One region of the Amorphus sp. 3PC139-8 genome, then DNA from elsewhere that is predicted to be linked to it. Evidence: predicted binding sites of a transcription regulator. Region 1 holds the regulator's gene; each other region holds the start of a gene.
The links. The regulator HrcA, encoded in region 1, represses chaperone genes, less so after heat shock. The targets are predictions, from matches to a motif close to GTTAGCACTCNCNNNNNGNGAGTGCTAAC.
Positions count from the first base shown of each region.

Region 2: a site for HrcA is predicted at 1,241-1,269, ahead of groES (co-chaperone GroES). Genes of this name have one in related genera too.
Region 3: a site for HrcA is predicted at 1,019-1,047, ahead of groES (co-chaperone GroES). Genes of this name have one in related genera too.

Region 1 is NZ_JABJVY010000030.1:6,542-9,818, forward strand. It holds gene HNS03_RS21720 (pyridoxal phosphate-dependent aminotransferase) at 1-187, opposite strand, end outside; gene HNS03_RS21725 (hypothetical protein) at 441-767, opposite strand; gene hrcA (heat-inducible transcriptional repressor HrcA) at 1,036-2,139, opposite strand; gene rph (ribonuclease PH) at 2,437-3,150, shown strand; gene rdgB (RdgB/HAM1 family non-canonical purine NTP pyrophosphatase) at 3,156-3,277, shown strand, end outside.
Region 2 is NZ_JABJVY010000005.1:120,456-123,732, forward strand. It holds gene HNS03_RS07095 (hypothetical protein) at 1-62, opposite strand, end outside; gene HNS03_RS07100 (PH domain-containing protein) at 310-672, opposite strand; gene HNS03_RS07105 (usg protein) at 807-1,076, opposite strand; gene groES (co-chaperone GroES) at 1,417-1,731, shown strand; gene groL (chaperonin GroEL) at 1,773-3,277, shown strand, end outside.
Region 3 is NZ_JABJVY010000019.1:20,684-23,960, forward strand. It holds gene HNS03_RS16980 (DMT family transporter) at 1-84, shown strand, start outside; gene wrbA (NAD(P)H:quinone oxidoreductase) at 204-803, opposite strand; gene groES (co-chaperone GroES) at 1,138-1,425, shown strand; gene groL (chaperonin GroEL) at 1,485-3,131, shown strand; gene HNS03_RS17000 (hypothetical protein) at 3,241-3,277, opposite strand, start outside.

The sequences.
Region 1 (3,277 bases):
TGGTCTTGCCTTCGCGGATCGCGGCGATCGCGGCTTCCTTCACGAAGTCGGGCGTGTCGAAGTCCGGCTCACCGGCGCCCAGTCCGATCACGTCGCGGCCGGCGCGCTTGAGCTCGGCCGCCTTGTTAGTCACCGCGATCGTGGCCGAGGGCTTCACGCGGGCAAGGGAATCGGCGAGCAGAGCCATATCGTCACCTCAAGACCTGAAGAAAAGTCAATCGGCCGCCATCGCGACCCGAGCCGCGTCAAATGCGGCGCCTTCCCATGCCGTGGTTGGACCCGACTGGCAAGAGGCTTTGCGGACGCAAGCCAAGCGCCCATTCGTCGAACGCGCGCGGGCGAAGGAAAACATCGTGCTGATGTCCCCCCGGCCCGCACGAAAACCCGACAGGGCCGTCTGCTATGACGTCCGGCCCGTTCGCCTCGACGTCATCGACGCCTCAGAACGGGATGCCACCGCCGTAGGTGCCGTTCCAACCGGAAATCGGCCCGGTCGGCTGATCGTAGCTGCCCGCGTTCACCGGAAGCTCCAGATTCGGCGTTTTCAGCTTGCCGCTGTCGATGTCCGGCCCGATCGGCAGGCCGGAGTTGGTCAGCATATAGACGCCGGGCAGATTCGGACCGTAGGGGCCGGGGTAGTTGTAGCCGCGCGGCGTCACGGTGATCTGGGCGGGTCCGGTGGCGGTTACGTCGGATTGGGCGATCGCAGGCGCGACCGGAGCCATCAGGATCAGCGCCAATCCAGCGGCCGCAAAGCTCCTCGTCATATCCTTGTCTCCCTGCAGACAGCTTCCGCAGGCACCCCAGGCCCCGGAACGAACGCGGTCACTCTCAACTCGACCTTATAAACCGGGAATCGATCGGAACGCACGTCCGGACGTCGCATAGGCGCCCTTTTTTCGGCAAACTGTCGCCGTGATGCCGCATTTTTGATCGCGATCAAAAGAGGACGGGAACGGCTTAAGACCGGTTTCAGCCGCTGATTTGTCACGGTTCAAGGCCCACCACGAGTGTCCATTCCTCGCAAAAGGCGCTCTACCGCACCAGCTTGCCGACGAGACGGGCGGTATAGTCCACCATCGGAATGACGCGGCCATAGTTCAGACGGGTCGGGCCGATGACGCCGAGCACGCCGACGACACGGTTGGTTTCGTCGCGATAGGGCGACACCACCAGCGACGATCCGGACAGCGAAAACAGCTTGTTCTCCGAGCCGATGAAGATCCGCACGCCCTCGCCCTCGTCGGTGAGGCTGAGAAGCTGGAGCAGCTCGTTCTTGCTTTCCAGATCGTCGAACAGCCGGCGGATACGCTCCAGATCCTCCTGCGCGCTCAAATCTTCCAGGAGGTTCGCCCGGCCGTGGACGATCAGCGTGCCGCCGGTTTCCTCCGCGCTGCCGGCCCAGGAGGCGATCCCCGTCTCCACCAGCCGGCGGGTGAGCTCGTCGAGCTCCGCCTGCTGCTCCTCGCGGACCTTACGCAGAACGGCGATCGCCTCCGCCAGGGTGCGACCACGAATGTGGGCGTTCAGATAGTTCGAGGCTTCCACCAGAGCGGACGGCGGCAGGCCGGGCGGGAGATCGACGATGCGGTTCTCCACCGAGCCGTTTTCGCCAACCAGGACCACCAGCGCGGTCTTGGAGTCGAGGCGAACGAACTCAACGTGCTTCACGCGCAGATCCGCCTTGCCGACCACCACGACGCCCGCGCCGCGCGAGAGGCCGGACAGAAGCTGGCTGGCATCGTTCAGCAACGCCTCCACGCCGCGATCCTGCGCCGTGGTGCGCACCTGGGCATCGATTCCGGCGCGTTCCTGGTCGGAGAGATTGCCGATCTCCAACAGCGCATCGACGAAGAAGCGCAATCCGAGCTCGGTCGGCAGACGGCCGGCGCTGGTATGCGGGGCATAGATCAGACCCAGCGTTTCCAGGTCGGCCATCACGTTGCGCACCGACGCCGGCGACAGGGCGGTCGTCAAACGTCGGGAGATGTTGCGCGATCCGATTGGGTCACCGGTCTCCAGATAGGTCTCGACGATCTCCTTGAAGATCTCGCGCGAGCGCGCGTCGAGATCCACGAGATGCGAAAGCGGCGAATCGAGCGGGCGATCCGAGGCCAAGGGACGACTACTCCACGTCATCGGGTGCGGCCGCCGACGCACGGCGGCGCGCACGAAAAGTGTCTCATCCGAATATAGGAAGTGCGTACGGTTGGATGCCACCCGTCAAGAGGCGGAGGACCGATCGGGCCCTTACGCAGAGGCTGCCGCTTTACGCGCTTTGCCATTGCGGGTTACGAGAACGGCCTTGCTTGCGATCGGGATGCGGATTTGCGGAACACTCCGGTCCGCCGCATCCAATTGACGTCAATCGATCACGCGCCTGCCTTCGGGCCGTTTTGGCCGGACACCGCCCGTGATCCGGGGGAGAATTAAGAGATGCGCCCTTCCAACCGAGCGCCCGACGAACTGAGATCCGTGTCGCTCGAGCGGGGCGTCTCCCGCCATGCCGAGGGCTCGTGCGCCGTCAAGTTCGGCTCGACCCATGTCTTGTGCACCGCCAGCCTGGAAGAGCGGGTGCCGGGCTGGCTGCGTGGCTCCGGCGAGGGCTGGGTCACCGGCGAATACGGCATGCTGCCGCGCGCCACCAACACGCGCATGCAACGCGAGGTCAACGCCGGCAAGCCCTCTGGCCGCACCCAGGAAATCCAGCGCCTGATCGGCCGCTCGCTGCGCGCCGTGGTCGACCGCAAGGCGCTGGGCGAGCGCCAGATCACCGTCGACTGCGACGTGATCCAGGCCGACGGCGGCACCCGCACGGCGGCGATCACCGGCGCCTGGGTCGCGCTGTCGGACTGCATCGCCTGGATGCGGACGCGCGGCATGGTCCGCGACGGCGTTCTGCGCGACCATGTCGCGGCGGTATCCTGCGGGATTTTCCGAGGAACCCCAGTGCTCGATCTGGACTATGCGGAGGATTCGGAGGCCGAGACCGACGCCAACTTCGTCATGACTGGCTCCGGCGGAATCATCGAGATCCAGGGTACGGCGGAACGCACCCCGTTCACCCGCGACGAGTTCGGCGCCCTTGTCGATCTCGCAGAGACCGGAATCGGCCAGCTCGTGGAGCTGCAAAAGCTGGCGGTGAGCTGACCGCGATGGCCGTTCGCCCCTTCACCGAACCGGAGCTCGTCGTCGCCAGCCACAACGCCGGCAAGGTGCGGGAAATCCGCGAACTCCTGGCGAGCTTCCCGATATCCATCCTGTCGGCGGGCGATCT
Region 2 (3,277 bases), on a different contig from region 1:
CTCAGCACCGGGCGAATCAGCGGCTCTCCGCAGGCGCTACAGCGATATTTGGCTGTCGTCACCAAGTCGTCTCCCGTCCGACGTCCGTATTCAAGTTGACGCGTCCTGTCTGGATCGAACGACCCAAAGAACCGCGCACGACAAAGAGCGGCATCTCCCGATTAACGGTTTAGACCCACGATCCCTGAACATCTACGCCCAATAAGGGAAATGATATGGCAGGAGCGCATGTATGGTCGAAAGGACCACTGGCCGCAGTGCCTGTTTACCCCTGTAGAAGGCCGGATGCGCAGGCAGACTCGCGTACAATCAGGGCCGCATTGCCTGCCGCAGCCCGGCGGGATCCGGCAACCCCTTCATCTGGAGTTCCGGCGTATCGCCGGCCGTATAGACCCGCAAGGTTCCCGAATCGAGCAGGCGGTCGAGCAGCGACTGGTCGATCTTCACGGTCCGGATCGACGACAGCTCGATCTCGATATGCTCCTTGGAGATCAGGCCGCGATCGAGAATGACCCGGTCGTCGTCCACCGTCAGCGTGGTTGCGCGGTGGAACAGCCACCAGACCAGCAGCGCCACGATGCCGATCCCAACCGGAATCAACACGATGCACAGAAGGAAGGTGAGCGGGCGGCTTCTGAACATCGAGGGGTGGGCGGAATAGCGCACGGTCATCGGCGGGCATGGTCCTCTGGTTTCGCGGCAGACGTGTGGGTCTCGTTTACGGCGGAAACGAGACCTTATGCCACGTTACAGAGAACCATGTGCACCTGTCCGTGACCGCCGCGCGACAGCGACGTCCCGTCGAATCAGTTCAACAAGGACAGGCCGTCGACGCGGCGCCATTCGTGCGGCGCCACCAGCCGGCGATAGGCGACCTCGACCGAATGAAGCGGCCCTTCGAGCTCGCGCCGCCAGAAAGCGAGGAACCGGTTCAGCTCGGGAAATTCGGGAGCGAGATCGTAGTCCTGCCAGAGATAGGTCTGCAGCAGGGTCGGATGGTCCGGCATACGATACAGGATCTTCGCGGTGGTCAGTCCATAGCCATCCAGCTGGCGATCGAAGGCGAAATCGGTCATCGGGCTCCCTCTGGTCTTGTGGCCGATACCGAAATGGTGCATTGCAGCCGCGGCGATGGCAAGCCAGCTTCCGAAATTATGCCTTCTAAATCAGCAAGTTAGCAGCATTCCTCTACGACTGCTGCCAACAGCCCTCCCCGCCTCGCATGCGACATGACGCGGCTGTTAGCACTTCCCACTAGCGAGTGCTAAAAATTTATGGCAGGTACCTTGATACCGGTGAGCGATCATCCCATCTCACCGACCGCACGGGGGAGCGTGCCGCGATCGGACGCCCTCCCCGTGAGGAGGAACTTGGTTCACCAGTTACAATCGCATCTGGTTCATGGAGGAACAGATCATGAAGTTCCGGCCGCTTCACGACCGCGTGGTCGTGCGCCGCATCGAGTCCGACACCAAGACCGCCGGCGGCATCATCATACCCGACACCGCCAAGGAAAAGCCGCAGGAAGGCGAAGTCGTCGCCGTCGGCCCCGGCGTCCGCAACGAGGCGGGCGAGCTTGTGGCCCTCGACGTGAAGGCGGGCGACCGCGTTCTGTTCGGCAAGTGGTCGGGCACCGAGGTGAAGATCGACGGTGAGGATCTCCTGATCATGAAGGAATCCGACATCATGGGCGTGCTGGAAGGCACCGCCGCCGCCAAGGCCGCCGCTTAAGCGCGCCTGGTCCACGCAGTCTCTCAACGGAGAACAAAATCATGGCTGCCAAGGAAGTTAAGTTTTCCACCTCCGCTCGCGACAAGATGCTGAAGGGCGTCGACGTCCTCGCCAACGCGGTCAAGGTGACGCTGGGCCCGAAAGGCCGCAACGTCGTCATCGAAAAGTCGTTCGGTGCGCCGCGCATCACCAAGGACGGCGTGACGGTCGCCAAGGAAATCGAGCTTGAGGACAAGTTCGAGAACATGGGCGCCCAGATGGTCCGCGAGGTCGCCTCGAAGACCAACGATCTGGCCGGCGACGGCACCACGACCGCGACGGTTCTCGCCCAGGCGATCGTCAAGGAAGGCGCCAAGGCGGTCACCGCCGGCATGAACCCGATGGATCTCAAGCGCGGTATCGACCTGGCGGTGGAAGCCATCGTCACCGAGCTGAAGTCCAAGGCCAAGGACATCTCCTCCAACGACGAGATCGCCCAGGTCGGCACCATCTCCGCCAACGGCGACGTCGAAGTCGGCCGCTTCCTGGCCGAGGCGATGCAGAAGGTCGGCAACGAGGGTGTCATCACCGTCGAAGAGGCCAAGTCGCTCGAGACCGAGCTCGAGGTCGTCGAGGGCATGCAGTTCGACCGCGGCTACATCTCGCCCTATTTCGTCACCGACGCCGACAAGATGCGCGTCGAGCTCGACGAGCCTTACCTCCTCATCCACGAGAAGAAGCTCTCCAACCTGCAGGCGCTGCTGCCGGTGCTGGAAGCCGTCGTGCAGTCCGGTCGTCCGCTCCTCATCATTGCCGAGGACGTGGAAGGCGAGGCGCTCGCCACCCTCGTGGTCAACAAGCTGCGTGGCGGTCTGAAGGTCGCGGCCGTGAAGGCCCCGGGCTTCGGCGATCGTCGCAAGGCCATGCTGCAGGACATCGCCGTTCTGACCAATGGCACGGTGATTTCCGAGGACGTCGGCATCAAGCTTGAGAATGTGACCATCGACATGCTCGGCAAGGCCAAGAAGGTGTCGATCTCCAAGGACGAGACCACGATCGTCGACGGCGCCGGCGAAAAGTCCGACATCGAGGCCCGAGTCAACCAGATCAAGGCCCAGATCGAAGAGACCACCTCCGACTACGATCGCGAGAAGCTGCAGGAGCGTCTTGCGAAGCTCGCCGGCGGCGTCGCGGTGATCCGCGTCGGCGGCGTCACCGAGGTCGAGGTGAAGGAGAAGAAGGACCGCGTCGACGACGCCCTGCACGCCACGCGCGCGGCGGTCGAGGAAGGCGTCGTTCCGGGCGGCGGCGTCGCACTGCTTCGCTCGCTCAAGGCGCTTGAGGGTCTTTCTCCGGCGAATGCCGACCAGAAGGCCGGCGTGGAGATGGTCCGCAAGGCCGTTCAGGCCCCGGCGCGCCAGATCGCCCACAATGCGGGCGAGGACGGCTCCGTCATCGTCGGCAAGATCGTCGAGAAGGACGATTTCGGTTGGGGCTGGAACGCCCAGACCGGCGAGTATGGCGACCTCTTCAAGATGGGCATCATCGACCCGACCAAGGTCGTGCG
Region 3 (3,277 bases), on a different contig from region 1:
GCGCTTCGCCCGTCACGGGTCCCGTTGGCCGGCCGAGCTACGGCGCGAGCGCCGCGCACGGCGGACACCCGCGAAGAGGAGTAAGTCTTTCGAGGCTTGAGCCGATCAGCTTTTCACGGAATCGCTGAACGGCTCTAACCTTTTATTTTGATGCATTTCCGGATGGCGAACCGGTTCCCACTTCGCCTGGAAATGCTCCAGTCCTAAGCCGCCAGCTTCGCCGCGATCTTGGCGACGTGCGCGCCCTGGTAGCGGGCTCCTTCCAGCTCGACCGCGCTCGGCTGGCGGGACCCGTCGCCATCGGCGATCGTCGTCGCGCCGTAGGGGCTGCCGCCCTTCAGCTCTTCCACGCCCATCTGCTGCTTGAACGAATAGGGCAGCCCCACGATGACGTAGCCGAGATGCAGGAGAACGGTCTGGGTGGAGATAAGGGTGGTCTCCTGACCGCCGTGCTGCGTGGCCGTCGAGGTGAACACCGAGCCGACCTTGCCGACGAGCTTGTCGTTGAACCAGAGGCCGCCGGTCTGATCGAGGAAGTTCTTCATCTGGGCGGTCATGTTGCCGTAGCGCGTCGGCGTGCCGATGATGACGGCGTCATAGTTCGGAAGATCGTCGACCTGTGCGATCGTAGCGGCCTGGTCGAGCTTGAAGCCGGAGCTGCGGGCCACCTCTTCGGGAACCAGTTCCGGAACCCGTTTGATGTCCACCTCTGCGCCCTCCGAGCGCGCGCCCTCCGCAATGGCGTTCGCCATCGTTTCGATGTGGCCATAGCTCGAATAGTAGAGCACCAGAACCTTCGCCATTCTCGATCTCCGTTGCTGTCGTTTTCCGGCCGGTCGGCCGCAATGAATAACGATCAGATAGAGCCGACGTTTCCCCGCAGCGAGATGCAGGACATGAACGGTCCGTTGCGGTTTTGGAAACCTCTGCCCATATCAACTGCGTCCGCGCCGAACCCGATCTCTTGATTTCCCTCTCTTGACATGGCGCAGGCCCGCGCATTACCTCAGCCCCGATCGTTGGCACTCTCTACACGGGAGTGCTAGCAGGCCTCGGATGACCGGTTATTCGAGGTGCATTCGATCCCCCACCGGACGGGCAGCAGTCCGCATTTCGAGCTCATGAGGGAATGACGCGATGAACTTCCGCCCCTTGCACGACCGCGTGGTCGTCCGCCGTATCGAGTCCGACACCAAGACCGCCGGCGGCATCATCATCCCCGACACCGCACAGGAAAAGCCCCAGCAGGGCGAAGTGATCGCCGTGGGTGCCGGCGCCCGTGACTCCAAGGGCGAGATCATCGCCCCGGACGTGAAGGCCGGCGACAAGGTTCTGTTCGGCAAGTGGTCGGGCACCGAGGTGAAGATCGACGGCGAGGATCTCCTGATCATGAAGGAATCCGACATCATGGGCGTGCTGGCCTAAGCCAACCGCACCACGCTCTGCTGACTGATCCCACGAATTCAAAAGAGAGGTAGACGATCATGGCCGCGAAGGAAGTGAAATTCGCGCTTGAAGCCCGCGACAAGATGCTGAAGGGCGTCGACACGCTGGCCAACGCCGTGAAGGTGACCCTCGGTCCGAAGGGCCGCAACGTCGTCATCGAAAAGTCGTTCGGTGCGCCGCGCATCACCAAGGACGGCGTCTCGGTCGCCAAGGAAATCGAGCTTGAGGACAAGTTCGAGAACATGGGCGCCCAGATGGTCCGCGAGGTCGCCTCGAAGACCAACGATCTGGCCGGCGACGGCACCACCACCGCCACGGTTCTGGCCCAGTCGATCGTGAAGGAAGGCGCCAAGGCGGTTGCCGCCGGCATGAACCCGATGGACCTGAAGCGCGGCGTCGATCTCGCCGTTGCCGAGGCCGTCAAGGATCTGGAAGCCCGTTCGCGCTCCATCGACACCTCTAACGAGGTGGCCCAGGTCGGCACGATTTCCGCCAATGGCGAAAAGGAAATCGGCGAGATGATCGCCTCGGCCATGCAGAAGGTCGGTAACGAGGGCGTCATCACGGTCGAAGAGGCCAAGTCGCTCGAGACCGAGCTCGAAGTCGTCGAGGGCATGCAGTTCGACCGCGGCTACATTTCTCCGTACTTCGTGACGAATTCGGAGAAGATGATCGCCGACCTCGAGGATCCTTATATCCTGATCTTCGAGAAGAAGCTCTCCAACCTGCAGGCCATGCTGCCGGTGCTGGAAGCCGTCGTGCAGTCCAGCCGTCCCCTCCTCATCATCGCCGAGGACGTGGAAGGCGAGGCGCTCGCCACCCTCGTGGTCAACAAGCTGCGTGGCGGCCTGAAGGTCGCGGCCGTGAAGGCCCCTGGCTTTGGCGATCGCCGCAAGGCCATGCTGCAGGACATCGCGATCCTGACCGGCGGCACCGTTGTGTCGGAAGACGTCGGCATCAAGCTTGAGAATGTCACCATCGACATGCTCGGCCGCGCCAAGAAGGTCTCCATCACGAAGGACGAGACCACCATCGTCGACGGCGTTGGCGAGAAGTCCGACATCGAGGCCCGCGTCTCCCAGATCAAGGCTCAGATCGAAGACACCACCTCCGACTACGACCGCGAGAAGCTCCAGGAGCGCCTTGCGAAGCTCGCCGGCGGTGTCGCGGTGATCCGCGTCGGCGGTGCCACCGAGGTCGAGGTGAAGGAGAAGAAGGACCGCGTCGACGATGCCCTCAACGCCACCCGCGCGGCGGTCGAGGAAGGCATCGTCCCGGGCGGCGGCGTCGCGCTCCTGCGCTGCAAGGCGGCCGTTTCGAAGCTCTCCTCCGACAACGAAGACGTCCAGGCCGGCATCAACATCGTGTTCCGGGCGCTTGAGGCTCCGATCCGGCAGATCGCCGAGAACTCCGGCGCCGAAGGCTCCATCGTGGTCGGCAAGATCCTCGAGGACTCCAATCCGGACATCGGCTTCGATGCCCAGAACGAGGAGTTCGTGAACATGATCGAGAAGGGCATCATCGACCCGACCAAGGTCGTGCGTGCCGCCCTTCAGGACGCCGCTTCGATCGCCTCGCTGCTCATCACCACCGAGGCCATGGTCGCCGAGCTGCCGAAGAAAGACGGCGGCGCGCCGGCCATGCCGGGTGGCGACATGGGTGGCATGGGCGGCATGGGCTTCTAAGCCCGCGACAGCTCCCAAGCGACGGCTGCGGCCGGCGGGCACGAACCCGCCGACCGGCCAAAAAACTCAGGGCCGGCGACTGCGCCGGCCCTTTTTTGTTGTCCGAAGCTCAAACGAACTCGAGCGCCGCGCGGCACCGGACGTCG